Regions from separate parts of the Bacillus sp. LQ16 genome, predicted to be linked through region 2. Evidence: a T-box and tRNA genes for the amino acid it is inferred to sense, from the RefSeq annotation. Region 2 holds a T-box; the other regions hold tRNA genes.

What was found. A T-box is a leader RNA that pairs with one kind of tRNA and senses whether it is charged. The one in region 2 lies ahead of serS (serine--tRNA ligase), so its partner is inferred to be a tRNA-Ser.
Region 1: it has a tRNA-Ser gene. The T-box ahead of serS (serine--tRNA ligase) is inferred to sense a tRNA for this amino acid. The anticodon was not compared.
Region 3: it has a tRNA-Ser gene. The T-box ahead of serS (serine--tRNA ligase) is inferred to sense a tRNA for this amino acid. The anticodon was not compared.

What each region holds. Positions count from the first base shown of each region.
Region 1 is NZ_CM173491.1:772,576-779,055, forward strand. Features, by position in the region: rRNA gene AC3EMB_RS03805 (23S ribosomal RNA) at 1-1,040, shown strand, start outside; rRNA gene rrf (5S ribosomal RNA) at 1,142-1,257, shown strand; tRNA gene AC3EMB_RS03815 (tRNA-Val) at 1,263-1,338, shown strand; tRNA gene AC3EMB_RS03820 (tRNA-Tyr) at 1,347-1,430, shown strand; tRNA gene AC3EMB_RS03825 (tRNA-Gln) at 1,442-1,516, shown strand; tRNA gene AC3EMB_RS03830 (tRNA-Lys) at 1,521-1,596, shown strand; tRNA gene AC3EMB_RS03835 (tRNA-Leu) at 1,612-1,692, shown strand; tRNA gene AC3EMB_RS03840 (tRNA-Gly) at 1,722-1,796, shown strand; tRNA gene AC3EMB_RS03845 (tRNA-Leu) at 1,813-1,901, shown strand; tRNA gene AC3EMB_RS03850 (tRNA-Arg) at 1,905-1,978, shown strand; tRNA gene AC3EMB_RS03855 (tRNA-Pro) at 1,989-2,062, shown strand; tRNA gene AC3EMB_RS03860 (tRNA-Ala) at 2,078-2,150, shown strand; tRNA gene AC3EMB_RS03865 (tRNA-Ser) at 2,171-2,263, shown strand; tRNA gene AC3EMB_RS03870 (tRNA-Ser) at 2,318-2,410, shown strand; tRNA gene AC3EMB_RS03875 (tRNA-Met) at 2,430-2,506, shown strand; tRNA gene AC3EMB_RS03880 (tRNA-Asp) at 2,510-2,585, shown strand; tRNA gene AC3EMB_RS03885 (tRNA-Phe) at 2,594-2,669, shown strand; tRNA gene AC3EMB_RS03890 (tRNA-Thr) at 2,679-2,751, shown strand; tRNA gene AC3EMB_RS03895 (tRNA-Trp) at 2,758-2,828, shown strand; tRNA gene AC3EMB_RS03900 (tRNA-Ile) at 2,839-2,915, shown strand; tRNA gene AC3EMB_RS03905 (tRNA-Asn) at 2,924-2,998, shown strand; tRNA gene AC3EMB_RS03910 (tRNA-Glu) at 3,000-3,071, shown strand; gene AC3EMB_RS03915 (CBS domain-containing protein) at 3,201-3,620, shown strand; gene AC3EMB_RS03920 (DUF3965 domain-containing protein) at 3,942-5,093, shown strand; gene AC3EMB_RS03925 (hypothetical protein) at 5,334-5,672, opposite strand; gene AC3EMB_RS03930 (SH3 domain-containing protein) at 5,678-6,480, opposite strand, start outside.
Region 2 is NZ_CM173491.1:13,403-21,377, reverse strand. Features, by position in the region: gene serS (serine--tRNA ligase) at 62-1,336, opposite strand; T-box leader at 1,388-1,609, opposite strand; gene pdxT (pyridoxal 5'-phosphate synthase glutaminase subunit PdxT) at 1,664-2,254, opposite strand; gene pdxS (pyridoxal 5'-phosphate synthase lyase subunit PdxS) at 2,273-3,160, opposite strand; gene dacA (D-alanyl-D-alanine carboxypeptidase DacA) at 3,322-4,629, opposite strand; gene guaB (IMP dehydrogenase) at 4,743-6,206, opposite strand; gene AC3EMB_RS00060 (YaaC family protein) at 6,322-7,323, shown strand; rRNA gene rrf (5S ribosomal RNA) at 7,359-7,474, opposite strand; rRNA gene AC3EMB_RS00050 (23S ribosomal RNA) at 7,524-7,975, opposite strand, start outside.
Region 3 is NZ_CM173491.1:4,747,398-4,760,725, reverse strand. Features, by position in the region: gene AC3EMB_RS24195 (DUF378 domain-containing protein) at 1-46, opposite strand, end outside; gene AC3EMB_RS24190 (glucose-6-phosphate isomerase) at 321-1,673, shown strand; gene AC3EMB_RS24185 (YugN-like family protein) at 1,781-2,194, shown strand; gene AC3EMB_RS24180 (potassium channel family protein) at 2,181-3,176, opposite strand; gene AC3EMB_RS24175 (MgtC/SapB family protein) at 3,269-3,949, opposite strand; rRNA gene AC3EMB_RS24170 (16S ribosomal RNA) at 4,355-5,906, shown strand; rRNA gene AC3EMB_RS24165 (23S ribosomal RNA) at 6,053-8,974, shown strand; rRNA gene rrf (5S ribosomal RNA) at 9,076-9,191, shown strand; tRNA gene AC3EMB_RS24155 (tRNA-Val) at 9,196-9,271, shown strand; tRNA gene AC3EMB_RS24150 (tRNA-Thr) at 9,276-9,351, shown strand; tRNA gene AC3EMB_RS24145 (tRNA-His) at 9,362-9,437, shown strand; tRNA gene AC3EMB_RS24140 (tRNA-Leu) at 9,460-9,540, shown strand; tRNA gene AC3EMB_RS24135 (tRNA-Gly) at 9,570-9,644, shown strand; tRNA gene AC3EMB_RS24130 (tRNA-Leu) at 9,661-9,749, shown strand; tRNA gene AC3EMB_RS24125 (tRNA-Arg) at 9,753-9,826, shown strand; tRNA gene AC3EMB_RS24120 (tRNA-Pro) at 9,837-9,910, shown strand; tRNA gene AC3EMB_RS24115 (tRNA-Ala) at 9,926-9,998, shown strand; tRNA gene AC3EMB_RS24110 (tRNA-Met) at 10,019-10,095, shown strand; tRNA gene AC3EMB_RS24105 (tRNA-Ile) at 10,100-10,176, shown strand; tRNA gene AC3EMB_RS24100 (tRNA-Ser) at 10,194-10,286, shown strand; tRNA gene AC3EMB_RS24095 (tRNA-Met) at 10,315-10,391, shown strand; tRNA gene AC3EMB_RS24090 (tRNA-Asp) at 10,395-10,470, shown strand; tRNA gene AC3EMB_RS24085 (tRNA-Phe) at 10,480-10,555, shown strand; tRNA gene AC3EMB_RS24080 (tRNA-Thr) at 10,570-10,645, shown strand; tRNA gene AC3EMB_RS24075 (tRNA-Lys) at 10,656-10,731, shown strand; tRNA gene AC3EMB_RS24070 (tRNA-Gly) at 10,745-10,815, shown strand; tRNA gene AC3EMB_RS24065 (tRNA-Ile) at 10,826-10,902, shown strand; tRNA gene AC3EMB_RS24060 (tRNA-Asn) at 10,910-10,984, shown strand; tRNA gene AC3EMB_RS24055 (tRNA-Ser) at 10,992-11,082, shown strand; tRNA gene AC3EMB_RS24050 (tRNA-Glu) at 11,089-11,160, shown strand; gene AC3EMB_RS24045 (MFS transporter) at 11,307-12,530, opposite strand; gene AC3EMB_RS24040 (TetR/AcrR family transcriptional regulator) at 12,854-13,328, shown strand, end outside.

The DNA of each region.
Region 1 (6,480 bases), 760 kb from region 2:
GGGGTTAGCGTAAGCGAAGCTCTGAACTGAAGCCCCAGTAAACGGCGGCCGTAACTATAACGGTCCTAAGGTAGCGAAATTCCTTGTCGGGTAAGTTCCGACCCGCACGAAAGGTGTAACGATTTGGGCACTGTCTCAACCAGAGACTCGGTGAAATTATAGTACCTGTGAAGATGCAGGTTACCCGCGACAGGACGGAAAGACCCCGTGGAGCTTTACTGTAGCCTGATATTGAATTTTGGTACAGTTTGTACAGGATAGGCGGGAGCCATTGAAACCGGAGCGCTAGCTTCGGTGGAGGCGCTGGTGGGATACCGCCCTGACTGTATTGAAATTCTAACCTACGGGTCTTATCGACCCGGGAGACAGTGTCAGGTGGGCAGTTTGACTGGGGCGGTCGCCTCCTAAAGTGTAACGGAGGCGCCCAAAGGTTCCCTCAGAATGGTTGGAAATCATTCGTAGAGTGCAAAGGCATAAGGGAGCTTGACTGCGAGACCTACAAGTCGAGCAGGGACGAAAGTCGGGCTTAGTGATCCGGTGGTTCCGCATGGAAGGGCCATCGCTCAACGGATAAAAGCTACCCCGGGGATAACAGGCTTATCTCCCCCAAGAGTCCACATCGACGGGGAGGTTTGGCACCTCGATGTCGGCTCATCGCATCCTGGGGCTGTAGTCGGTCCCAAGGGTTGGGCTGTTCGCCCATTAAAGCGGTACGCGAGCTGGGTTCAGAACGTCGTGAGACAGTTCGGTCCCTATCCGTCGTGGGCGTAGGAAATTTGAGAGGAGCTGTCCTTAGTACGAGAGGACCGGGATGGACGCACCGCTGGTGTACCAGTTGTTCTGCCAAGGGCATAGCTGGGTAGCTATGTGCGGAAGGGATAAGTGCTGAAAGCATCTAAGCATGAAGCCCCCCTCAAGATGAGATTTCCCATAGCGTAAGCTAGTAAGATCCCTGAAAGATGATCAGGTTGATAGGTTCGAGGTGGAAGCATGGTGACATGTGGAGCTGACGAATACTAATAGATCGAGGACTTAACCATATAATATGAAGCAATGTTATCTAGTTTTGAAAGAATATAAAAAACTTGTTGACTTTTAAAAGCAAATGAGTTAAAATGATTCTTGTCTTAAATGAATACAGTCTGGTAATGATGGCAGAGAGGTCACACCCGTTCCCATACCGAACACGGAAGTTAAGCTCTCTAGCGCCGATGGTAGTTGGGACCTTGTCCCTGTGAGAGTAGGACGTTGCCAGGCAAAATGGAGGATTAGCTCAGCTGGGAGAGCACCTGCCTTACAAGCAGGGGGTCGGCGGTTCGATCCCGTCATCCTCCACCATATATGTCGGAGGGGTAGCGAAGTGGCTAAACGCGGCGGACTGTAAATCCGCTCCTTCGGGTTCGGCAGTTCGAATCTGCCCCCCTCCACCATTCTTAATTAATGGGCTATAGCCAAGCGGTAAGGCAACGGACTTTGACTCCGTCATGCGCTGGTTCGAATCCAGCTAGCCCAGCCATTAAGAGCCATTAGCTCAGTTGGTAGAGCATCTGACTTTTAATCAGAGGGTCGAAGGTTCGAATCCTTCATGGCTCACCATTTTTAATAAAATATGCGGGTGTGGCGGAATTGGCAGACGCACTAGACTTAGGATCTAGCGCCTTTGGCGTGGGGGTTCGACTCCCTTCACCCGCACTTTTAATAAAATAACTCATACATGTCTTGCGGAAGTAGTTCAGTGGTAGAATACAACCTTGCCAAGGTTGGGGTCGCGGGTTCGAATCCCGTCTTCCGCTCCAATTTTCAATATGACATGCCGGGGTGGCGGAACAGGCAGACGCACAGGACTTAAAATCCTGCGGTGGGTGACCACCGTGCGGGTTCGACCCCCGCCCTCGGCACCATATGCGCCCGTAGCTCAATTGGATAGAGCGTTTGACTACGGATCAAGAGGTTAGGGGTTCGACTCCTCTCGGGCGCGCTTTTATTAACGGGAAGTGGCTCAGCTTGGTAGAGCACCTGGTTTGGGACCAGGGGGTCGCAGGTTCAAATCCTGTCTTCCCGATATTCAAAAAAACATGGGGCCTTAGCTCAGCTGGGAGAGCGCCTGCCTTGCACGCAGGAGGTCAGCGGTTCGATCCCGCTAGGCTCCACTTTATTTAATATATGTCTCGGAGGTATACCCAAGTTCGGCTGAAGGGATCGGTCTTGAAAACCGACAGGCGGTGAGAATCGCGCGGGGGTTCGAATCCCTCTACCTCCTCCATTTTTAAAAATGGTTTAGACATATAATAATAAAATATTTATTTTTTTCCTTCATGGAGGTATACCCAAGTTCGGCTGAAGGGATCGGTCTTGAAAACCGACAGGCGGCGAGAGTCGCGCGGGGGTTCGAATCCCTCTACCTCCTCCATTTTTTAATTTAATATTGTCGCGGGGTGGAGCAGCACGGTAGCTCGTCGGGCTCATAACCCGAAGGTCGCAGGTTCAAATCCTGTCCCCGCAACCAAATGGTCCCGTGGTGTAGTGGTTAACATGCCTGCCTGTCACGCAGGAGATCGCCGGTTCGACCCCGGTCGGGACCGCCATTTATGTTGGCTCGGTAGCTCAGTCGGTAGAGCAGAGGACTGAAAATCCTCGTGTCGGCGGTTCGATTCCGTCCCGAGCCACCATTTTTTTATGCCGGCTTAGCTCAATTGGTAGAGCAACTGACTTGTAATCAGTAGGTTGGGGGTTCAAGTCCTCTAGCCGGCATCATTTAGGGGCATAGTTTAAAGGTAGAACTGAGGTCTCCAAAACCTCCAGTGTGGGTTCGATTCCTACTGCCCCTGTAAAGTATATGGGCCTATAGCTCAGCTGGTTAGAGCGCACGCCTGATAAGCGTGAGGTCGATGGTTCGAGTCCATTTAGGCCCACCATATATTATTCCGCAGTAGCTCAGTGGTAGAGCTATCGGCTGTTAACCGATCGGTCGTAGGTTCGAGTCCTACCTGCGGAGCCATGGCCCGTTGGTCAAGTGGTTAAGACACCGCCCTTTCACGGCGGTAACACGGGTTCGAATCCCGTACGGGTCATACAAAAAAGAGTCAGCATTATGCTGGCTCTTTTTTATTTTGTTGATCCTTTTTATCATTTTACTTTCCAGAAATAAATAAAGGAATTTTGGAAAAGCTATGGTATGTATAAAAAGGAGGAAATAAATAATGACACGAGTTAGAGACTTAATGAGTACCCATATTGTACATTGTACACCGCTAGACAATGTATATGAGGCAGCTGTAAAAATGAAGGAAGAATCGGTTGGGTTAATTCCTGTTGTTGAAAATGAGCAGGTTGTTGGGCTTGTTACTGATCGAGATTTAGTTGTTCGAGGGATTGCTGAAAAACATCCTGGATCTAATAAAATTACAAATGTAATGACAACAAATATTATCTCAGTTTCTCCAAATGATTCTATTGAAAAAGCTACAGAGCTAATGGCACAGTATCAAATTAGACGGTTACCAGTAGTTGATAGTGGTCAGCTTATTGGCATGTTAGCACTAGGAGATTTAGCTATAAGGGAATCGGCAGATGATCAAGCTGGATTTGCCTTGAGCGAAATCTCAGAGCGTACAGAGTAAATTGAAACTTTAATTAACCGAGATTTTAATGGTCACTCATAAAGAGCTAAATTATATATAAAGTTCAGATGCATTATTCTAGTATATATGGATTAAACTAATATGTTAGCGTGATGTATCTGAGACATTATATAATAAGGATATGGTTAATAATTTCCACAGTTTTTTTAAATTTGTTATTCTTCATTTTTAATAAGAGAAAAGATGATATACTGATAGATATAAGTATTATGAGGGATTTTGAATATAACAATATTAATTTTTAGTGGTACGATAATAAATTAATATTTCCTACATAGATGAAAAGGGAAGGGGAATTATATGAAGGCTGTACAGGGCGATCCAAATTGGAATTTGGTTACAGATACATATATAGAACCAAATAATTTTGCTGAATTATTTTCTTTGCTTGTACCTTGTCACCCAAAAGGTGAGGGGAAAGAACGAACTATATTAGTATGGAAAGAGAAAGAATTTTATAAAGAAGAAAATTTAGCGGCATTTATCGTATATGGCATGAATAAAGTAAAGAATTTACCGCAGTTTCATAAAGATGAAATTCCAACTTTAGTGCGTATTCTTCGCTTATGCCAAGAGATTGGTTGGTATGAAGAGGCAAATGCTTTTATGATAGCACAAGGATTAGCTGAGTTTGTTCATACTTCATTGGAATATGAAACATGGGATCTTTTGACGCAATCAGTTGCTTTAAACTATTTAATTATTAAATATCGTATAGGTGAATTGACAGATAGGGATATTGAAATTTGGGATAGAGTTAAATTTAATGAGAAATGTATAACCGATTGTAAACATTTATTATCTCATAAAGAAGTATTGGAATTTACATTCTTTTATATGTGTAAGAGAGCGAAATCATTATCAAAAGAGCAATTAAATAGTGATATGATGAGTTTAGCAATGTATTGTAATACTTTCGTATATGATTTATATACACATGATTTATTACGGAAATATCGTAAGTGTACAGATTTCCTATCATATTATGGACCTAGTCAGGCAGTTTTAGCATGTCAAAGAGCTGTATTATCTCAAATTTCCGATCGCTTAGACCCATTAAAGACAACACATGTAGATGATTATTTATATGTAATGAAAGAAATGATGGAGCATATGACGATAGGAGTAATGGATCGATACGGTCATTTTATTGGAAAGCTACTATCTTATGTGCCATTTTTCGAGATGATACAAGTTCCACAGCATGCATATTATTGTGAAGAATTACTGTATATTTGTAAGGGCATTGAATATAAAGAAGAAACACTACGCAATTATATATTTATACAATTACATGATTGTTTACCATCATTCTTTAGGCTATTTCTTAAAAATAAGCGTTACGCAACGATTCATGATATTCTTTTCTATTGGTGCGATGACGAACAACGAATGAGCTTAGAGAAAAAATATAATCTGAGCTTTATTTATGAAAAATATGCTTGTGGATAAACAATATTTTCGATATGAAAAATTAATATAAATTAAAAAGGATCTCCAGTTTATGTGAGATCCTTTTTTGTTAGTAAAACAAGGAGAAAGTGATTAAAACAAGAAACAACATTCCATATAGGAGAAGTTGTGCAGTATAACTTCCTTGTATACCAAAAAAAGTATTGGCTTTCTTATACAAATGCAATATGTATTTTATTGGAGCATCTTTGAAAGATTGGTACACAGTGTCTCCTCTTTCTAAGCTTCTTGTTCTTGTTTTTGTTTTTGGTTATAAGGGACATTAATATATCTAGCTACAAATAATAAAACAGCCATAAAGAATACTGGAAATACAGTAGATAAATAAAAGCCATTACTAATTATATTTGTTATGAGAGCACTCAAAAGAAATATAGCGTTATAAATATGGGCAATTTTTTGTTTTAGTTGCACTTGAAATGATTCCATCATAATTTCTAATGCAACAAAAGCAATAATAATAGATAAAAATACAATGTTTGTATTGTAAATGATTAAACAACAGATTAAACCTAAAAAGGCTGCGTATTCAATTATAAGAGGTATATTGCGTGGCATACAATTTACCTAACTAAATATGGCAGTGGATTTACTGCATTTGTTTTTTCAAAATTCCATTCTCCATTATGTAATTCAAAATGAAGATGTTGCCCGTATGAATGACCTGTGTTGCCCATATGACCTACTAATTGTCCAGCTTGTACTTGATCACCAGTTTGTACAGTGCGATCCTTCATATGAGCATAAACAGTTGTATATAATTTCCCATTGATTTGATGCGCAATGAACACAACATTGCCATAGCTAGCTGAATAATAAGATTTCACAACTTTACCTGCAGCAGCAGCTTGGATAGAGACGTTCCCTGGAGCAGCAATATCTATACCATAATGCATTTGTTCCCATCGTATATCAAAGGTTGAGCTAATTCTTCCTTGAGCAGGGAATTTGAAAGCAGCTGGAATAGATGAAGGCTGATCTGTTTTAGCCTGTGGTTGATTTTGTACTACATAGTGTTTTGCTACATATCCGTATCCTGTGCCAAAACGAATTTTATACCAAGTTCCTACAGTTTCTACTACTTGTACTTGTGTACCGTTTTGTAATGAACCGAGTAGAGCGCTACTTGTACTAGTGTTGCTACGTACATTCAGATTAGGTGTTGCAACAGTATATTTTGTATTATTTTGAACGGTGATTCCTTTTACTAAGGGTTGTGAACCATTAGAGATGAATGCTTTTTGTACGTAACCCGTTTGGCCATTATGTGATATTTTATACCATTCGCCTTGATCTTCTTGAACGGTAATAAACTTGCCATTTGGTAATACATCTAAAATGGAAGATTCTAAATTAGGTTCAGAGC
Region 2 (7,975 bases):
TACATTACAGTACTGACAACGCTCATAATTACCAATCACTCATACCGATGAATGTTTAAATTTACTTAATAACTGTTTTTCCTCCCATATAAGGGCGAAGAACTTCTGGAATTATAATTGTACCATCTTCTTGTTGGTAGTTCTCTAAAATAGCTGCAACCGTACGTCCAATTGCAAGACCAGATCCATTTAATGTATGGACATGTTCTGGTTTTCCATTTGGCTCACGGCGGAAACGGATATTTGCACGTCTCGCTTGGAAAGCTTCAAAATTACTACAAGAAGAAATTTCACGATATGTGCCATAGCTTGGAATCCATACTTCAATATCGTATTTCTTCGCTGCTGTAAATCCTAAATCGCCTGTGCACATGCTCATAACGCGATATGGCAACTCTAATAATTGTAACACGCGTTCTGCATCATTTGTTAATTTTTCTAACTCTTCATAAGAATCTTCTGGTTTTACGAACTTCACAAGCTCTACTTTATTGAACTGATGCTGGCGAATTAAACCGCGTGTATCGCGACCAGCTGAACCTGCTTCAGAGCGGAAGCAAGAGCTAAATGCAGCATATCTTATAGGCAATTGCTCTTTATTTAAAATCTCATCACGATGCATATTCGTTACAGGTACTTCAGCTGTTGGAATTAAGAAATAATCTTCACTTTCAATACGGAATGCATCTTCTTCAAACTTTGGAAGTTGTCCTGTTCCTGTCATACTTGCACGGTTTACCATATATGGAGGTAATACTTCTTCATATCCATGCTCATCAGTATGAAGATCAAGCATAAAGCTAATTAAAGCACGCTCTAATCTTGCACCAGCACCTTTGTAAAATACGAAGCGGCTTCCTGTTACTTTCCCAGCGCGTTCAAAATCTAAAATTCCTAAATCAGTAGCAAGATCCCAATGTGGTTTTGGTTCAAAAGTAAATTCTTTTACTTCTCCCCAAGTACGCGCTACTACATTATCATCCTCTGTTTCACCGACTGGAGCAGACTCATGAGGGATATTTGGAATAGATAACATTAATCTTTCTAAGTCTTCTTCAACTGTGCGAAGTTCGTTATCAAAATCCTTTACTTTTTCTCCAACCTCACGCATTTCTAAAATTAGAGCTTCTGCATCTTTCTTTTCGCGCTTTAATACAGAGATTTGTTGAGACACTTCATTACGTTTACTTTTTAATTCTTCTGTCTGAACAAGTAGTTCTCTTCTTCTCGTATCAAGTTCTTCAAAACGTCCGAAATCAGTTAGATCTTCACCTCTATGCTGTAATTTCGCTTTTACTTCTTCAAAGTTTGTACGTAAAAATTTAATATCAAGCATTATATACTCCTCCTTTTATTTTATAAAACACAAAAAACTCCCGTCCCTATATAAAGGGACGGGAGTTAACCCGCGTTGCCACCCTAGTTGAAAGCATTACCGCTTTCCTCTCAAGTAGAAATAACGGCTCTTCACCGGGAATGCTTACTAATCCAAAAGATGTTCCACATTCCATTCCAGGATGGATTCACAAACTGTTTCTATCGATTTCCACCAACCATCGACTCTCTATAAGAAACAACATTTGTTACTATTTCCTATCAACACGCTTATTTTATAAAATTGTTACCATCAATTTACTATAATCTTATACAAGTTGCAAGTTACTTATACAACTTTTTTCATTTTCGCTTCTTTTACCATTTCAACAAAGTATGCTGTTACACGATGATCATCTGTTAATTCTGGATGGAATGAAGCAGCTAAAAACTGATCTTGTCTTACCGCTACCATTCGGTCACCATGCTTAGAAAGCACTTCAACATTATCAGCTACTTCTACAACATACGGCGCACGGATAAATACACCAACGAAGTCTTCACCCACGCCTTCAATTGAAAGCGCAGCTTCAAAACTATCCTTTTGGCGTCCGAACGCATTGCGCTCAACTGTAATATCCATAGCACCAATATGTGCTTCTTCATAGCCAATAAGTGTTTTCGCAAGAAGAATCATCCCTGCACATGTACCAAACATTGGTTTACCAGACTTTGCAAATGTGCGAAGTGGTTCCATGAAAGCATACTTATCAATAAGACGGCGCATTGTTGTACTTTCACCGCCTGGTAAAATAAGACCATCAATCTCTTCAAGTTGCTCTATACGCTTTACAACAACAGCTTCTGCACCACTTGCTTCAACTGATTTTACATGTTCACGAACTGCACCTTGAAGACCTAGTACACCGATTTTCACCATTTTAAAGTTCTCCTTTAATTACCATCCACGCTCTTGCATGCGTTGTTCTGGTAATAACGTTGAAATTTCGATACCCTTCATTGCATTACCTAATCCTTTAGAAAGACTTGCAATTAGTTCGTAATCTTCATAATGAGTCGTTGCTTCAACAATTGCACGTGCAAATCTCTCTGGGTTTTCTGATTTGAAGATACCAGATCCAACAAATACCCCATCAGCACCAAGTTGCATCATTAATGCAGCATCTGCTGGCGTTGCTATACCACCTGCCGCAAAGTTTACAACTGGTAAGCGACCAAGACGTTTAATTTCAAGTAATACTTCGTAAGGAGCACCAGTATTTTTTGCATATGTCATTAACTCATCTTCACGTAGACTCGCAACTTGACGGATTTCTGCATTGACTTGGCGCATATGACGCACTGCCTCTACAATGTTTCCTGTTCCTGGTTCACCTTTTGTACGAAGCATAGATGCACCTTCTGCAATACGACGTGCAGCTTCTCCGATATCACGGCAACCACATACAAATGGAACTGTGTAATCACGTTTATTTAAATGGTATACTTCATCAGCAGGAGTTAATACTTCACTCTCATCGATATAGTCTACCCCTAATGATTCTAATACACGTGCTTCTACAAGGTGACCGATACGGCATTTTGCCATAACCGGAATTGACACTGCACCCATAACTTCTTCAACGATTGTTGGGTCTGCCATACGAGAAACGCCACCTGCTGCACGAATGTCTGCTGGTACACGCTCTAATGCCATAACGGCAACTGCGCCTGCCTCTTCTGCAATTTTTGCTTGTTCAGCGTTAATTACGTCCATAATAACGCCGCCTTTTTGCATTTCTGCCATTCCACGTTTTACACGCTCTGTCCCTGTTACATTTGTCATGTACAAAAACCCCCCTAGGTGAATTGCTTTCCCCCGTTAAAGGCGAAAATTAAGAATACTCTTACATTCTACCACTAACTATCAGATGCTTGTCTACTACTTTTTCATAAAGTCGGTATGAAAAATAGGAATAAAAAAAAAGCCCCTACCATGAGGAGCTTCTAAAACCAACCTTTTACTGTATCAACAGCACTATTCCACATACCACTAAAGAATGAACCAATTCCGCGCATAGCACGAGTAAACCAGTTTGCTTCTTCTACTTCAGATGTTGTTACAAGATCCACTTGCAACGACTTACCAGTTAAAAATCCAGGGTCGTTTGTATCTTTTGGCGTAATTACCATTTGACCAAGCGCAGCTCCCTTTTTAATAGGTGCTTCTTGTCCCTTACTTGATTCTTTTAATTCTGTTTTATAAACATCTTTACTTCCTTTTGGCACTGGAAGTGAAATAGCTTGTTTCGTTTGAACTGCTACATCTTTATCTTTCGCATTTTCTACTCTTACTGTTTCTTGTCCTTTTACTGAAGAACCTTTTTTATACATTTGTTTCACTTCAAAGTTAGCAAATCCATAATCATATAGCTTCTTTGTTTCATCAAAACGTGCTGTATGAGAACTTGTTTTAATAACTACAGAAATAAAACGCATACCGTTTCTTTCAACCGTACCAGTGAAGCAATCTCCTGCTTCTGGAGTTGAGCCTGTTTTCAGACCATCTACGCCATCATATTCTTTAACTAAGCCCTTTAACATCCAGTTCCAGTTTGACATTGCAAACTTCTCTTTTTCTGGACGGAATTCTTTTTTAGGAATTTTTGCTGTATCTAACACTTTTGGATAATCTTTAATTAAATGTTGTGCTAAAGTTGCAACATCCTTTGCAGACATTTTATTTTCTTCATCTGCTGTTGTTCCTTCAGGGTGCATTCCCTTTAAATCTTTATTCGTTAAACCTGTAGAATTGACAAATTTATAATTTTTCAACCCTAGTTCTTTCGATTTATCATTCATCATTTTTACGAAATCTACTTCTTTACCTGCAATTGCTTCTGCTAATGCAATTGTTGCACCATTTGCAGAAAAGATTGCCATTGCCTCATATAACTCTTTTACTGTATAAGAGCCACCATTTTCTAATGCAACATTTGATAATGAAGCATCTTGTGAAACCTTATATGCATATTCAGAAACCTTAATTTTCTGGTCCCACTTAAGTTTTCCTTTATCCACTGCTTCGTGAACTAAATATTCACTCATCATCTTTGTCATACTAGCAATGGATAATAATTCATCTGCATTCTTTTGATATAAAATTTTCCCAGAATTCGCTTCTACTAAAATTGCCGCGCCTGCTTCAATGTTTAAAGCGGCTCCTGTTTCAGCTGATGCATTGCTATATGGCATAAAAATGCTACAAGCTAGTGTAAGCACTGTTACCAAAGCAATGAATCTTTTGCAAAACATACCTTTCACTTTTGCTACCCCCAATATCTATGTACTCACATAACCGTTATTCTAACATAATCAAAAAAAAATAGACAGAGATATCAAATCTCTGTCTATTTGTATATAAGACATTATAATGAGTAGTTTGGAGCCTCTTTTGTAATTTGTACGTGATGAGGATGACTTTCACGTAAGCCTGCACCTGACATACGAATGAATTGTGCATTTTCGCGTAAGAATTCTAAATCCTGTGCTCCGCAATATCCCATACCTGCACGTAAGCCACCAACTAATTGGTGAACCGTATCTGCTAAAGGTCCTTTATATGGTACTCGTCCTTCAATACCTTCTGGAACAAGTTTTTTATTTCCTTCTTGGAAGTAACGATCTTTACTTCCTTTTTCCATCGCACCGACAGAACCCATACCACGATACACTTTAAATTGACGACCTTGGTAAATTTCAGTTTCTCCAGGACTTTCGGCAACACCAGCAAACATACTACCTAGCATAACAACATGTGCTCCTGCTGCTAAAGCTTTAACCATATCACCAGAGTACTTAACACCGCCATCAGCAATAACTGGAATACCGTGTTTACGAGCTTCGGTTGCACAATCATAAACTGCTGTTAATTGTGGTACACCAACACCAGCTACAACACGTGTTGTACAAATAGAACCTGGTCCAATACCAACTTTAACTACGTTTGCACCAGCTTCAATTAATGCTTTCGTTGCTTCAGCTGTAGCAACATTTCCAGCGATAATATTTAATGATGGATATTTAGCACGAACTTCTTTTACCTTATCAATAACGCCTTTAGAATGCCCATGAGCTGTATCAAGTACAATTGCATCTACACTAGCTTTTACTAATGCATCGATACGAAGCATAGCATCAGCTGTTACACCAACTGCCGCTCCAACTAATAAGCGTCCTTGCTTATCTTTAGCAGAGTTTGGGAATTCAATTACTTTTTCAATATCTTTTATTGTAATCAGCCCTTGTAATACACCGTTATTATCAACAAGAGGGAGTTTTTCAATTTTATACTTTTGTAGGATCTTTTCAGCTTCTTCCAGTGTAGTACCAACTGGAGCTGTAATTAATTGTTCTTTTGTCATTACGTCAGAAATTTTGATTGAGTAGTCTTGGATGAAGCGCATATCACGGTTTGTAATAATACCAACTAATTTTCGCTCATCTAAATTATTTACAACCGGTACACCTGAGATACGATATTTTCCCATAAGATGTTCTGCATCATATACTTGATGTTCTGGAGTTAAGAAGAAAGGATCTGAAATAACGCCGCTTTCAGAGCGCTTTACTTTATCAACTTGCTCTGCTTGTTGCTCAATAGACATATTCTTATGAATAATTCCTAAACCACCTTGGCGAGCCATTGCAATAGCCATGTCAGCTTCTGTTACTGTATCCATTCCTGCACTAATTAACGGGATGTTTAGCTGTAAGCTTTCAGATAAAACTGTTTTAACACTTACTTCTCTTGGTAATATATCTGACCTAGCTGGTACAAGTAATACATCATCAAAAGTCAAACCTTCTTTAACAAATTTAGATTCCCACATAATTGTTCCCCCTATGATACCAGAAATTATTATTAGTAGCTTATCAATTGGTTAAAATACTGTCAAGGACGTATATATATGTTAGAATTTTTAGACAATAAAAGGAGCGTAATATATGCATCAAACATCTTGCACTTGGCAGCAGTTAAGTTTCTTTTTTTCATCTCAAAACGTACAACGTTATCTTGCCCGTTGTTATGAAAAATCCTCTATTCAGGATGCCGAAAAAAAAAGTTTTGAAAATTGTTATCCCTTTATTTATTACTTAGAACACGGGAAAAATTATTATGAATTATATAAGACAGCTCCATTTTCCATTCAACCAATGTTGTTATTTTATGGAATTAGCCAACTTTTTAAAGCATGTCTACTAACCATTGATCCTAACTATCCTGAATCCACTACTGTTTTAGCTCATGGCGTTACAACTCGCAAACGAAAAAAACAAGGGTATCAATTTTTAGAAGATGAGGTGAAGGTACAAAAAAACGGATTGTTTACTCATGTTGCAGAACAACTGTTTCACATGAAACACTTAGAAGCAGAAAAATTTAACATGTTAGAACTAATGGGAAATATTCCAGAATTACAAAATTTGTTCCGCTATAGTCAAAAAGGATCAACTTTATATAAAATCGATTCAACAATTAAAAATGAGCTGTCCTTTTCAGGAGACCTACTAGATCGATTACATATGACTAAAGAGAGATTTTCTCGCTACATTGAAACATCTTGTAAGCATTTATCAATGCAACATGTACCTGAGAAAACTAATGAATCGAATTTACTTTTTACGGCGCCAATTCAATCATGGAATCCTATGTACAGTACTCCTTTATACTATGAATACCTTACTAATACTTATTATTTACCACTTACAACTGATCCTAGAAATCCTAAACCAGTATTACCTGAACTCCTCGTTCATTATTTATTGCTCTATAATTTAAGCATGATTTCTAGATATGAAACAGATTGGTGGTATGACTTACTTGGAAGCTATGGCTCTGAAGATTATCCATTTATTTATCAATTTCTTAATATTTCTGCTCAAAAAATCCCTTACTATATTTCATCATTTTTACTAACAGAACCTAACCTATTTCATGGGAAATAAAAAAAACACAAGTCAAAAGACTTGTGTTTTTAGTTGCTTGGCGACGTCCTACTCTCACAGGGACAAGGTCCCAACTACCATCGGCGCTAGAGAGCTTAACTTCCGTGTTCGGTATGGGAACGGGTGTGACCTCTCTGCCATCATCACCAAACTATGAAGGCATATTCCTTCAAAACTAGATAACATTTGCTACATATTATATGGTTAAGTCCTCGATCTATTAGTATTCGTCAGCTCCACATGTCACCATGCTTCCACCTCGAACCTATCAACCTGATCATCTTTCAGGGATCTTACTAGCTTACGCTATGGGAAATCTCATCTTGAGGGGGGCTTCATGCTTAGATGCTTTCAGCACTTATCCCTTCCGCACATAGCTACCCAGCTATGCCCTTGGCAGAACAACTGGTACACCAGCGGTGCGTCCATCCCGGTCCTCTCGTACTAAGGACAGCTCCTCTCAAATTTCCTACGCCCACGACGGATAGGGACCGAACTGTCTCACGACGTTCTGAACCCAGCTCGCGTACCGCTTTAATGGGCGAACAGCCCAACCCTTGGGACCGACTACAGCCCCAGGATGCGATGAGCCGACATCGAGGTGCCAAACCTCCCCGTCGATGTGGACTCTTGGGGGAGATAAGCCTGTTAT
Region 3 (13,328 bases), 640 kb from region 2:
CGCCAATTACAGTAAAGACTAATGCGATACGTTGCAAAGTACTCATGAAAAAGCCCCCCTTAATTGTGAAGCATGAGCAAGCGATGAGTTAATTAACTCTTTTATAGAATGGGGTAGTTATGTTGTTTTTATACATAAAAAATGTTCGAAAGATGATGTATATACATCTATACCGAAAAATGCGAATTTTTATGCAAAAAATGAACTTTTTCTAAAAAATATATATTGGTTACGTTTACAATGGTTGAATCGCTTGATTTACAACTTCAGTTTCGCTAAAGTGAATACAGAAATACATATCCATAATTGGAGGGAAAAAGATGAGTACACATGTAACGTTCGACTATTCTAAAGCGTTATCCTTCATCGGTGAACATGAAATCACTTATTTACGTGATGCAGTGAAAGTAACACATCATGCAATCCACGAAAAAACTGGAGCTGGGAACGATTTCCTTGGGTGGGTAGACCTTCCGCTTCAATATGACAAAGAAGAATTCGCTCGCATTCAAAAATGCGCAGAAAAAATTAAAAACGACTCTGACATTTTACTTGTTGTAGGTATTGGTGGTTCTTACCTAGGAGCACGCGCAGCAATCGAAATGTTAAGCCATTCTTTCTACAACACGCTATCTAAAGAACAACGTAAAACTCCACAAGTGCTATTTGTTGGACAAAACATTAGCTCCACTTACATGAAAGATTTAATGGACGTATTAGAAGGTAAAGACTTCTCTATTAACGTTATTTCCAAATCAGGTACAACAACAGAGCCAGCACTAGCATTCCGTATTTTCCGTAAGTTATTAGAAGAGAAGTATGGAAAAGAAGAAGCTCGCAAACGTATTTATGCAACTACAGATAAAGCACGTGGTGCATTAAAAACATTAGCTGATAACGAAGGTTACGAAACATTCGTTATTCCAGATGATGTTGGAGGACGTTTCTCTGTATTAACGCCAGTTGGTTTATTACCAATCGCAGTAAGTGGCTTAAATATTGAAGAGATGATGAAAGGTGCAGCTGCTGGTCATGATGACTTCGGAACATCAGAACTAGAAGAAAACCCAGCTTACCAATACGCAGTAGTTCGTAACGCTTTATACAATAAAGGAAAAACAATTGAAATGCTTGTTAACTATGAGCCAGCACTTCAATACTTCGCTGAGTGGTGGAAACAGTTATTTGGTGAAAGTGAAGGAAAAGATCAAAAAGGTATTTTCCCATCTTCAGCAAACTTCTCAACTGACTTACACTCATTAGGTCAATACGTTCAAGAAGGTCGTCGTGACTTATTTGAAACAGTTCTTAAAGTAGGTAAATCTACACATGAACTAACAATCGAATTAGAAGACAACGATTTAGACGGATTAAACTACCTTGCTGGTGAAACTGTAGACTTCGTAAACACAAAAGCATACGAAGGTACATTACTTGCACATAGCGACGGGGGAGTACCAAATTTAATCGTAAATATTCCTGAATTAAATGAGTACACATTCGGTTACCTTGTATACTTCTTCGAAAAAGCATGTGCGATGAGCGGCTACTTATTAGGCGTAAATCCATTTGACCAACCTGGCGTAGAAGCATACAAGAAAAACATGTTTGCTTTACTTGGTAAACCAGGATTTGAAGAATTAAAAGCAGAATTAGAAGAGCGTTTAAAATAATAAAAAGCGACCGGATTCCGGTCGCTTTTTATTATTTTATCGAAAAGTCCATCAGTATATTCAAACTAGAGTGGGTATGCTAAAGGAAAAGTCTTGGAGGGATGGGCTTGATTCCGATTCAATCAAATTTAGAAGGACGTACATATGCGTTATATAAATTAGAAGAGGTTATGAAACCACTTGGATATAGTATTGGTGGTAATTGGGATTATGATAAAGGATGCTTCGATTACAAAATCGATGAAGAAGATGGGTATCAATTTTTACGAGTGCCGTTTACAGCAGTAGATGGTGAACTAGATGTACCTGGTGTAGTAGTCCGTCTTGAAACGCCGTATATTCTTTCGCACGTATATCAAGACGAACTAGATGATAATGTGAATACTTTAACCGCGGGAACGAGTGGGATGGATCAATTTGCTGAACCGAAAGATCCAGATGCAGAAGTGAAAAGAAAATATATCAATATTGGAAAAGTGCTCATGCGGGAACTAGAAAAACATTTTCTTAATGGTGAATAACAATGAGTACGTCGCTTTCGATAAGAATGAAGGTATGGACTGGGTTAATCATATATTGATCGTCGCGCTTTATACCTAGTAAGAGAATGTTTTGTTTTAAAAGGGTATAGCTACAATTTGCAAAGGTTTGTCCGGTGCAGGACGGAGAAAGCTCCATCAGTTGTAATTTATTATCAGAGATTTCATCGTAAAGTGAGAATAGTACACCTGAAATAGAAGGGAATAAAAGAGAAGCGGTAAATACATAACTCGTTAATTTATTTCCTTCTATAATTTCTGACGCGCCAGCTCTCGTTGCATTTTGAATTTGTTCAGTAGTAAGTAGTTCTGCGATGCAGTGAATGTTTGGATTGAGTCCTTTTGCAGTTAAAATATTTAAAATGGATTGTGTATCTGCTAAGCTTTCGTTCTTTTCTTTATCCGCTGTTATTAATATGGTGTGTGCCGTTTTAATATTAGCTTTTAATAAAGTTTGATCGTGGTGCGGACAACCTTTTATAAATTCTAAATGATGAAATGGTTTTGGGAGTAAAGAAAGTGTTTCATCAATTAAAACGATATCAAGGTTTGGTTGTAATACATGCATTTGCTTTACAACATGTTTTGCACGCTCATTCCAGCCAACGATAATCATATGACCGTTAGAGGTAGCGGCTTCTTCACCTTTAATTTTCATATATTGTTTACTGATCATCTCAGTAGCGAATAGAACCATATAATAAGAACAAAAGCCAGTTCCTAATAAAATAATACTTATACCTATTAGTTTTCCTATCGTTGTATGGGGAGCAAAGTCGCCATATCCAACTGTAAAAATGGTAACGATTGACCACCAAATTCCGTCAAACCATGTAGTGAAATGAGAGGGTTCTAATCTATGTATAAGAAAACCAGAAAAAGCAGTGAATACAATAATAAAACAAATTAAACGAAAAATAATGGAATCACGAAATGTATCTACTAAATTCGGACGGGATTTCAATAGTAAATTCCTCCTTGTTTTGCAGGACTACATTCATTGTTACCATTATAGAAAAAAGAAAAACTCTCTAATTAAAGAGAGTTTGTTTTATGCTACATACTTTCCACTTCAGTTTGTTGGACACTTTCAAGATGTTGAAGAGCATAGTAAACATCAGCAGTAGGTCTTTTTTGATCAATGGACAGTTTAAGATGTAAATAGTGAGAACCGTTTTCTAATGTTTTAAGCTTCATATTCTTAACTTTTATATCCATTTCCTTTATTTCTTCAATTACGATTGGGATATTGTCCATATTTCGTACAACAAGTTTCACAGCGATATCACGTTGACGAAATGACCTAGGGCCTACATATTTCATCGCGAGTGGTATAAGTTCGACACTAATCATAAGGAAACACATTCCGAAAATCGCCTCGATATAGAAACCAGCTCCAACGGCAATACCAATACCAGAAGCACCCCAGATCATAGCGGCGGTCGTGAGCCCTGCAATGCTATCGTTGCCTCTTCTTAAAATTACGCCAGCACCTAAAAAACCAATTCCTGATACAATTTGAGCGGCAAGTCGAAGTGGATCCATATTCATATGATCGGTATGTGGTAAGTTATAAGCTGCTTTAATAGAAACAATCGTTAGGAGGCAACTAATAATAGAAATAACTAAACACGTTTTTAAACCAAGTGGTTTCCGTTTTAATTCGCGTTCTAAACCAATGGCAAACCCTAAAATCGCCGAGAGACCTAGTTTGATTAATAAATCGGTATAGTCCATATATATTCCTCCTTGTATGATATGGTATATGAATAAAACGCTTAGTATAGAAAGAAACGTTTTTTGATAGAGTAACTTTATATAAAATATATGTAGGAATTACTCATACATGAAAGAGATATTTCGTTTAAGTATATGATATTAAAAAAGAAATGTGGGCAGTTTTAAAAAAAGTTTATAAAAGGTGTTGCATTTCATTTTTCACCATGATATATTAATAACCGTCGCTGATGCAGAAACGCAGAAAACGACAAAAAAGAAATTGAAAAACTTAGTTGACATCGAAAAACGAAGATGTTAACATAAGGAAGTCGCAAATGAGCGACCAAGTAGTTCTTTGAAAACTGAACGAAACAAACAACGTGAAACGTCAATTTTTATTTTTAGATGCTAGACAAACTAACTTTATTGGAGAGTTTGATCCTGGCTCAGGATGAACGCTGGCGGCGTGCCTAATACATGCAAGTCGAGCGAATGGATTGAGAGCTTGCTCTCAAGAAGTTAGCGGCGGACGGGTGAGTAACACGTGGGTAACCTGCCCATAAGACTGGGATAACTCCGGGAAACCGGGGCTAATACCGGATAACATTTTGAACTGCATGGTTCGAAATTGAAAGGCGGCTTCGGCTGTCACTTATGGATGGACCCGCGTCGCATTAGCTAGTTGGTGAGGTAACGGCTCACCAAGGCAACGATGCGTAGCCGACCTGAGAGGGTGATCGGCCACACTGGGACTGAGACACGGCCCAGACTCCTACGGGAGGCAGCAGTAGGGAATCTTCCGCAATGGACGAAAGTCTGACGGAGCAACGCCGCGTGAGTGATGAAGGCTTTCGGGTCGTAAAACTCTGTTGTTAGGGAAGAACAAGTGCTAGTTGAATAAGCTGGCACCTTGACGGTACCTAACCAGAAAGCCACGGCTAACTACGTGCCAGCAGCCGCGGTAATACGTAGGTGGCAAGCGTTATCCGGAATTATTGGGCGTAAAGCGCGCGCAGGTGGTTTCTTAAGTCTGATGTGAAAGCCCACGGCTCAACCGTGGAGGGTCATTGGAAACTGGGAGACTTGAGTGCAGAAGAGGAAAGTGGAATTCCATGTGTAGCGGTGAAATGCGTAGAGATATGGAGGAACACCAGTGGCGAAGGCGACTTTCTGGTCTGTAACTGACACTGAGGCGCGAAAGCGTGGGGAGCAAACAGGATTAGATACCCTGGTAGTCCACGCCGTAAACGATGAGTGCTAAGTGTTAGAGGGTTTCCGCCCTTTAGTGCTGAAGTTAACGCATTAAGCACTCCGCCTGGGGAGTACGGCCGCAAGGCTGAAACTCAAAGGAATTGACGGGGGCCCGCACAAGCGGTGGAGCATGTGGTTTAATTCGAAGCAACGCGAAGAACCTTACCAGGTCTTGACATCCTCTGAAAACCCTAGAGATAGGGCTTCTCCTTCGGGAGCAGAGTGACAGGTGGTGCATGGTTGTCGTCAGCTCGTGTCGTGAGATGTTGGGTTAAGTCCCGCAACGAGCGCAACCCTTGATCTTAGTTGCCATCATTAAGTTGGGCACTCTAAGGTGACTGCCGGTGACAAACCGGAGGAAGGTGGGGATGACGTCAAATCATCATGCCCCTTATGACCTGGGCTACACACGTGCTACAATGGACGGTACAAAGAGCTGCAAGACCGCGAGGTGGAGCTAATCTCATAAAACCGTTCTCAGTTCGGATTGTAGGCTGCAACTCGCCTACATGAAGCTGGAATCGCTAGTAATCGCGGATCAGCATGCCGCGGTGAATACGTTCCCGGGCCTTGTACACACCGCCCGTCACACCACGAGAGTTTGTAACACCCGAAGTCGGTGGGGTAACCTTTTTGGAGCCAGCCGCCTAAGGTGGGACAGATGATTGGGGTGAAGTCGTAACAAGGTAGCCGTATCGGAAGGTGCGGCTGGATCACCTCCTTTCTATGGAGAATTGATGAACGCTGTTCATCAATATAAGTTTCCGTGTTTCGTTTTGTTCAGTTTTGAGAGAACTATCTCTCATATATAAATGTATGTTCTTTGAAAACTAGATAACAGTGTAGCTCATATTTTTTAATTTTTAGTTTGGTTAAGTTAGAAAGGGCGCACGGTGGATGCCTTGACACTAGGAGTCGATGAAGGACGGGACTAACGCCGATATGCTTCGGGGAGCTGTAAGTAAGCTTTGATCCGAAGATTTCCGAATGGGGAAACCCACTATACGTAATGGTATGGTATCCTTACCTGAATACATAGGGTATGGAAGACAGACCCAGGGAACTGAAACATCTAAGTACCTGGAGGAAGAGAAAGCAAATGCGATTTCCTGAGTAGCGGCGAGCGAAACGGAACATAGCCCAAACCAAGAGGCTTGCCTCTTGGGGTTGTAGGACATTCTATACGGAGTTACAAAGGAACGAGGTAGACGAAGCGACCTGGAAAGGTCCGTCGTAGAGGGTAACAACCCCGTAGTCGAAACTTCGTTCTCTCTTGAATGTATCCTGAGTACGGCGGAACACGTGAAATTCCGTCGGAATCTGGGAGGACCATCTCCCAAGGCTAAATACTCCCTAGTGATCGATAGTGAACCAGTACCGTGAGGGAAAGGTGAAAAGCACCCCGGAAGGGGAGTGAAAGAGATCCTGAAACCGTGTGCCTACAAATAGTCAGAGCCCGTTAATGGGTGATGGCGTGCCTTTTGTAGAATGAACCGGCGAGTTACGATCCCGTGCAAGGTTAAGCTGAAGAGGCGGAGCCGCAGCGAAAGCGAGTCTGAATAGGGCGTTTAGTACGTGGTCGTAGACCCGAAACCAGGTGATCTACCCATGTCCAGGGTGAAGTTCAGGTAACACTGAATGGAGGCCCGAACCCACGCACGTTGAAAAGTGCGGGGATGAGGTGTGGGTAGCGGAGAAATTCCAATCGAACCTGGAGATAGCTGGTTCTCCCCGAAATAGCTTTAGGGCTAGCCTTAAGTGTAAGAGTCTTGGAGGTAGAGCACTGATTGAACTAGGGGTCCTCATCGGATTACCGAATTCAGTCAAACTCCGAATGCCAATGACTTATCCTTAGGAGTCAGACTGCGAGTGATAAGATCCGTAGTCAAGAGGGAAACAGCCCAGATCGCCAGCTAAGGTCCCAAAGTGTGTATTAAGTGGAAAAGGATGTGGAGTTGCTTAGACAACTAGGATGTTGGCTTAGAAGCAGCCACCATTTAAAGAGTGCGTAATAGCTCACTAGTCGAGTGACTCTGCGCCGAAAATGTACCGGGGCTAAATACACCACCGAAGCTGCGAATTGATACCAATGGTATCAGTGGTAGGGGAGCGTTCTAAGTGCAGTGAAGTCAGACCGGAAGGACTGGTGGAGCGCTTAGAAGTGAGAATGCCGGTATGAGTAGCGAAAGACGGGTGAGAATCCCGTCCACCGAATGCCTAAGGTTTCCTGAGGAAGGCTCGTCCGCTCAGGGTTAGTCAGGACCTAAGCCGAGGCCGACAGGCGTAGGCGATGGACAACAGGTTGATATTCCTGTACCACCTCTTTATCGTTTGAGCAATGGAGGGACGCAGAAGGATAGAAGAAGCGTGCGATTGGTTGTGCACGTCCAAGCAGTTAGGCTGATAAGTAGGCAAATCCGCTTATCGTGAAGGCTGAGCTGTGATGGGGAAGCTCCTTATGGAGCGAAGTCTTTGATTCCCCGCTGCCAAGAAAAGCTTCTAGCGAGATAAAAGGTGCCTGTACCGCAAACCGACACAGGTAGGCGAGGAGAGAATCCTAAGGTGTGCGAGAGAACTCTGGTTAAGGAACTCGGCAAAATGACCCCGTAACTTCGGGAGAAGGGGTGCTTTCTTAACGGAAAGCCGCAGTGAATAGGCCCAAGCGACTGTTTAGCAAAAACACAGCTCTCTGCGAAGCCGTAAGGCGAAGTATAGGGGGTGACACCTGCCCGGTGCTGGAAGGTTAAGGAGAGGGGTTAGCGTAAGCGAAGCTCTGAACTGAAGCCCCAGTAAACGGCGGCCGTAACTATAACGGTCCTAAGGTAGCGAAATTCCTTGTCGGGTAAGTTCCGACCCGCACGAAAGGTGTAACGATTTGGGCACTGTCTCAACCAGAGACTCGGTGAAATTATAGTACCTGTGAAGATGCAGGTTACCCGCGACAGGACGGAAAGACCCCGTGGAGCTTTACTGTAGCCTGATATTGAATTTTGGTACAGTTTGTACAGGATAGGCGGGAGCCATTGAAACCGGAGCGCTAGCTTCGGTGGAGGCGCTGGTGGGATACCGCCCTGACTGTATTGAAATTCTAACCTACGGGTCTTATCGACCCGGGAGACAGTGTCAGGTGGGCAGTTTGACTGGGGCGGTCGCCTCCTAAAGTGTAACGGAGGCGCCCAAAGGTTCCCTCAGAATGGTTGGAAATCATTCGTAGAGTGCAAAGGCATAAGGGAGCTTGACTGCGAGACCTACAAGTCGAGCAGGGACGAAAGTCGGGCTTAGTGATCCGGTGGTTCCGCATGGAAGGGCCATCGCTCAACGGATAAAAGCTACCCCGGGGATAACAGGCTTATCTCCCCCAAGAGTCCACATCGACGGGGAGGTTTGGCACCTCGATGTCGGCTCATCGCATCCTGGGGCTGTAGTCGGTCCCAAGGGTTGGGCTGTTCGCCCATTAAAGCGGTACGCGAGCTGGGTTCAGAACGTCGTGAGACAGTTCGGTCCCTATCCGTCGTGGGCGTAGGAAATTTGAGAGGAGCTGTCCTTAGTACGAGAGGACCGGGATGGACGCACCGCTGGTGTACCAGTTGTTCTGCCAAGGGCATAGCTGGGTAGCTATGTGCGGAAGGGATAAGTGCTGAAAGCATCTAAGCATGAAGCCCCCCTCAAGATGAGATTTCCCATAGCGTAAGCTAGTAAGATCCCTGAAAGATGATCAGGTTGATAGGTTCGAGGTGGAAGCATGGTGACATGTGGAGCTGACGAATACTAATAGATCGAGGACTTAACCATATAATATGAAGCAATGTTATCTAGTTTTGAAAGAATATAAAAAACTTGTTGACTTTAGAAGTTAAATGAGTTACAATAATTCTTGTCTTAAATGAATACAGTCTGGTAATGATGGCAGAGAGGTCACACCCGTTCCCATACCGAACACGGAAGTTAAGCTCTCTAGCGCCGATGGTATTTGGGACCTTGTCCCTGTGAGAGTAGGACGTTGCCAGGCAAATGGAGGATTAGCTCAGCTGGGAGAGCACCTGCCTTACAAGCAGGGGGTCGGCGGTTCGATCCCGTCATCCTCCACCATTTAGCCGACTTAGCTCAATTGGTAGAGCAACTGACTTGTAATCAGTAGGTTGGGGGTTCAAGTCCTCTAGTCGGCACCAGAAAATCATGGCGGTTGTGGCGAAGTGGTTAACGCACCGGATTGTGGCTCCGGCATTCGTGGGTTCGATTCCCATCAGTCGCCCCATTTTTTCTTAAAATATTAATATGCGGGTGTGGCGGAATTGGCAGACGCACTAGACTTAGGATCTAGCGCCTTTGGCGTGGGGGTTCGACTCCCTTCACCCGCACTTTTAATAAAATATCTCAAACATGTCTTGCGGAAGTAGTTCAGTGGTAGAATACAACCTTGCCAAGGTTGGGGTCGCGGGTTCGAATCCCGTCTTCCGCTCCAATTTTCAATATGACATGCCGGGGTGGCGGAACAGGCAGACGCACAGGACTTAAAATCCTGCGGTGGGTGACCACCGTGCGGGTTCGACCCCCGCCCTCGGCACCATATGCGCCCGTAGCTCAATTGGATAGAGCGTTTGACTACGGATCAAGAGGTTAGGGGTTCGACTCCTCTCGGGCGCGCTTTTATTAACGGGAAGTGGCTCAGCTTGGTAGAGCACCTGGTTTGGGACCAGGGGGTCGCAGGTTCAAATCCTGTCTTCCCGATATTCCCAAAAACATGGGGCCTTAGCTCAGCTGGGAGAGCGCCTGCCTTGCACGCAGGAGGTCAGCGGTTCGATCCCGCTAGGCTCCACTTATTTTAATATCATTTATGGCGGTGTAGCTCAGCTGGCTAGAGCGTACGGTTCATACCCGTGAGGTCGGGGGTTCGATCCCCTCCGCCGCTACCATAAAGGACCTTTAGCTCAGCTGGTTAGAGCAGACGGCTCATAACCGTCCGGTCGTAGGTTCGAGTCCTACAAGGTCCACCACTAAAGGTTTATATCTCGGAGGTATACCCAAGTTCGGCTGAAGGGATCGGTCTTGAAAACCGACAGGCGGCGAGAGTCGCGCGGGGGTTCGAATCCCTCTACCTCCTCCATTTTTTCTTAAATTACATATTATATCATCGCGGGGTGGAGCAGTACGGTAGCTCGTCGGGCTCATAACCCGAAGGTCGCAGGTTCAAATCCTGTCCCCGCAACCAAATGGTCCCGTGGTGTAGTGGTTAACATGCCTGCCTGTCACGCAGGAGATCGCCGGTTCGACCCCGGTCGGGACCGCCATTTTAATAAGGCTCGGTAGCTCAGTCGGTAGAGCAGAGGACTGAAAATCCTCGTGTCGGCGGTTCGATTCCGTCCCGAGCCACCATTTTGAAGTCGCAAGCCGGCTTAGCTCAATTGGTAGAGCAACTGACTTGTAATCAGTAGGTTGGGGGTTCAAGTCCTCTAGCCGGCACCACTTTCAAAATGAGCCATTAGCTCAGTTGGTAGAGCATCTGACTTTTAATCAGAGGGTCGAAGGTTCGAATCCTTCATGGCTCACCATTTTCAATTTAATGCGGGTGTAGTTTAGTGGTAAAACAAGAGCCTTCCAAGCTCTGGTCGAGAGTTCGATTCTCTTCACCCGCTTTTCAATTATGGGCCTATAGCTCAGCTGGTTAGAGCGCACGCCTGATAAGCGTGAGGTCGATGGTTCGAGTCCATTTAGGCCCACCATAATTGTTCCGCAGTAGCTCAGTGGTAGAGCTATCGGCTGTTAACCGATCGGTCGTAGGTTCGAGTCCTACCTGCGGAGCCATATTTATAGAGAAGTACCCAAGTGGCTCAAGGGGCTCCCCTGCTAAGGGAGTAGATCGCGAACGCGGTGCGAGGGTTCGAATCCCTTCTTCTCTGCCAGTAATTGGCCCGTTGGTCAAGTGGTTAAGACACCGCCCTTTCACGGCGGTAACACGGGTTCGAATCCCGTACGGGTCATACTAAAAGAGATAGCATAAACTGCTATCTCTTTTTTGTTGTGTATAGATATAGAAGAAGCTATGACAGATTATAAATAATAAGTTTAAAATAGGATTACCTTTTCTCATGCATAAGAAGAGATAATCCTATTTTTTGAACATGTTTTAACTCTCTATTGAATGTCCATCTTGTTTAATAACAGCATGATTATATGCGAAGTGAAGAGTTTTGTATCCTAAAAGTGCAATAGTGAAGGCAAGGCCTCCTGCTATAATAGCCACACTAAATCCTGCTCGAGCTCCAAAATTATCAATAACTAAACCAGCTATCGCTGATCCTAGGGAGACTCCAATTCCAAGTCCTGTAATTGCCCAAGTCATTCCTTCTGTTATTTTTGATTCAGGTACGATTCTTTCCACAAGCCCCATAGTAATAATCATAGTAGGAGCGACAGATAGTCCTGCAAAGAAGACAATAACTATTAGCCAAGCAATAGTATTTACGAAAAATAGTGGCAGCATTGTTATCATGGAAAGTGTGACTGCTATTAAAAATTGATTATAGGGTGGAGCATTGAGTTTAAGAGTACCGAAAATAAGGCCTGCCAGGCATGAACCGATTGCATAGACAGAAAGTACAAAGCTAGCAGTTACTGCGTTTCCTTGATGTTCAGCAAAAGCTACACTAACGACATCTATTGTGCCAAAGATAGTACCTATAGCAATGAGTGTGAATACTAGTACTCGCAAAGAACCAATTTTAAATACTGTTCCTTTGTTTGTAATGTCGCCAGGGTGTACAGGTGGTTCTGTGCTTTTTTGTAGGATGAATAGGCATACCCCAATTGTAAGAAAAACAGATGATAAAAGTGGCCCTGCTTCTGGGAAGAACATAACACTTAAACTGACAGATAATACAGGACCAATTATGAAGCAAATTTCGTCGACGACCGATTCAAAGGAAAATGCTGTATGCAATTTATGGGATCCACGGTATAGTTTAGTCCAACGTGCACGTACCATAGCTGACATATTTGGCATACAACCTGCACATAAGGCGGATAGAAATAGCGTCCAATAAGGAGCTTCATATTTCGTACATAGAAGTAAGAGGATCGTAAAGAAAACACTGATACCTGTAGTCGGAAGAAGTATGCGAGATTGCCCTAATTGATCGGCCATCCGAGAAATATGAGGAGCTAGTAAAGCAGATGATAATGTAAAGGTGGCTGCAACAGCTCCAGCAAGCCAATAGTCACCACGTAACTGAGATAACATTGTAACAATACCAATGCCCATCATTGATATGGGCATCCGAGCTATAAACCCTGCTAAAGAGAATCCTTTTGTACCAGGAGCACTGAAAATCTCACGGTAGGAATTAAACATAATAATCACCAAAGTATTTGACGTTTGCATATACATTCTTCATTCTTTTAAATCCTCCTTTGTTTCATTAATACCTTCTATAAAAAGGGACAGTGAGTCAATGTAGGATATAGGTAAGAAGTTATATTATCTTGTAAGCTAGAAATAATTTACATACGCACCGTATGTAAATATCATATTGACATACGGTGCGTATGTCAATTGAAATGTTTTATCTCTGGATAGAGAGCCGATGTTTAAAGGAGTTATTCTTTTATATAGAGAACGATACTATAGTGCAATTCATTTTGAATAAAGAGAATGAATAGAAGTAGGAGGAAAAGATGATTAAAAAAACGAGAGCAGAAATGATTACTGAAACACGTGCTAAATTGCTGAGTGCAGCAAGAGAGGCCTTTGGTACAGTTGGATATGTAAATACGTCTATGGATGATTTTACAGCATCTGTCGGTTTAACACGTGGTGCAATTTATCATCATTTTGGTGATAAAAAAGGATTGTTAGAAGCAGTTGTAAAAGAAATTGATATCGAAATGGATAATAAATTAGGGAAAGTATCAGATGAAGCGGAAGGAAAATGGGAAGGGTTTGTTGGACGTTGTCGTGCGTATTTAACGATGGCACTTAATCCAGAAATTCAGCGAATTGTACTTCGTGATGCACCAGCAGTATTAGGAAATAGTTATTATCAATCATCGCATTCGCAATGTTTAACGACGATGGCGGAGATGCTTCAGCAATTAATGAAAGACTGTATTATTGAAAAGACGGACTGCGAAGCTTTAGCAAGATTCATAA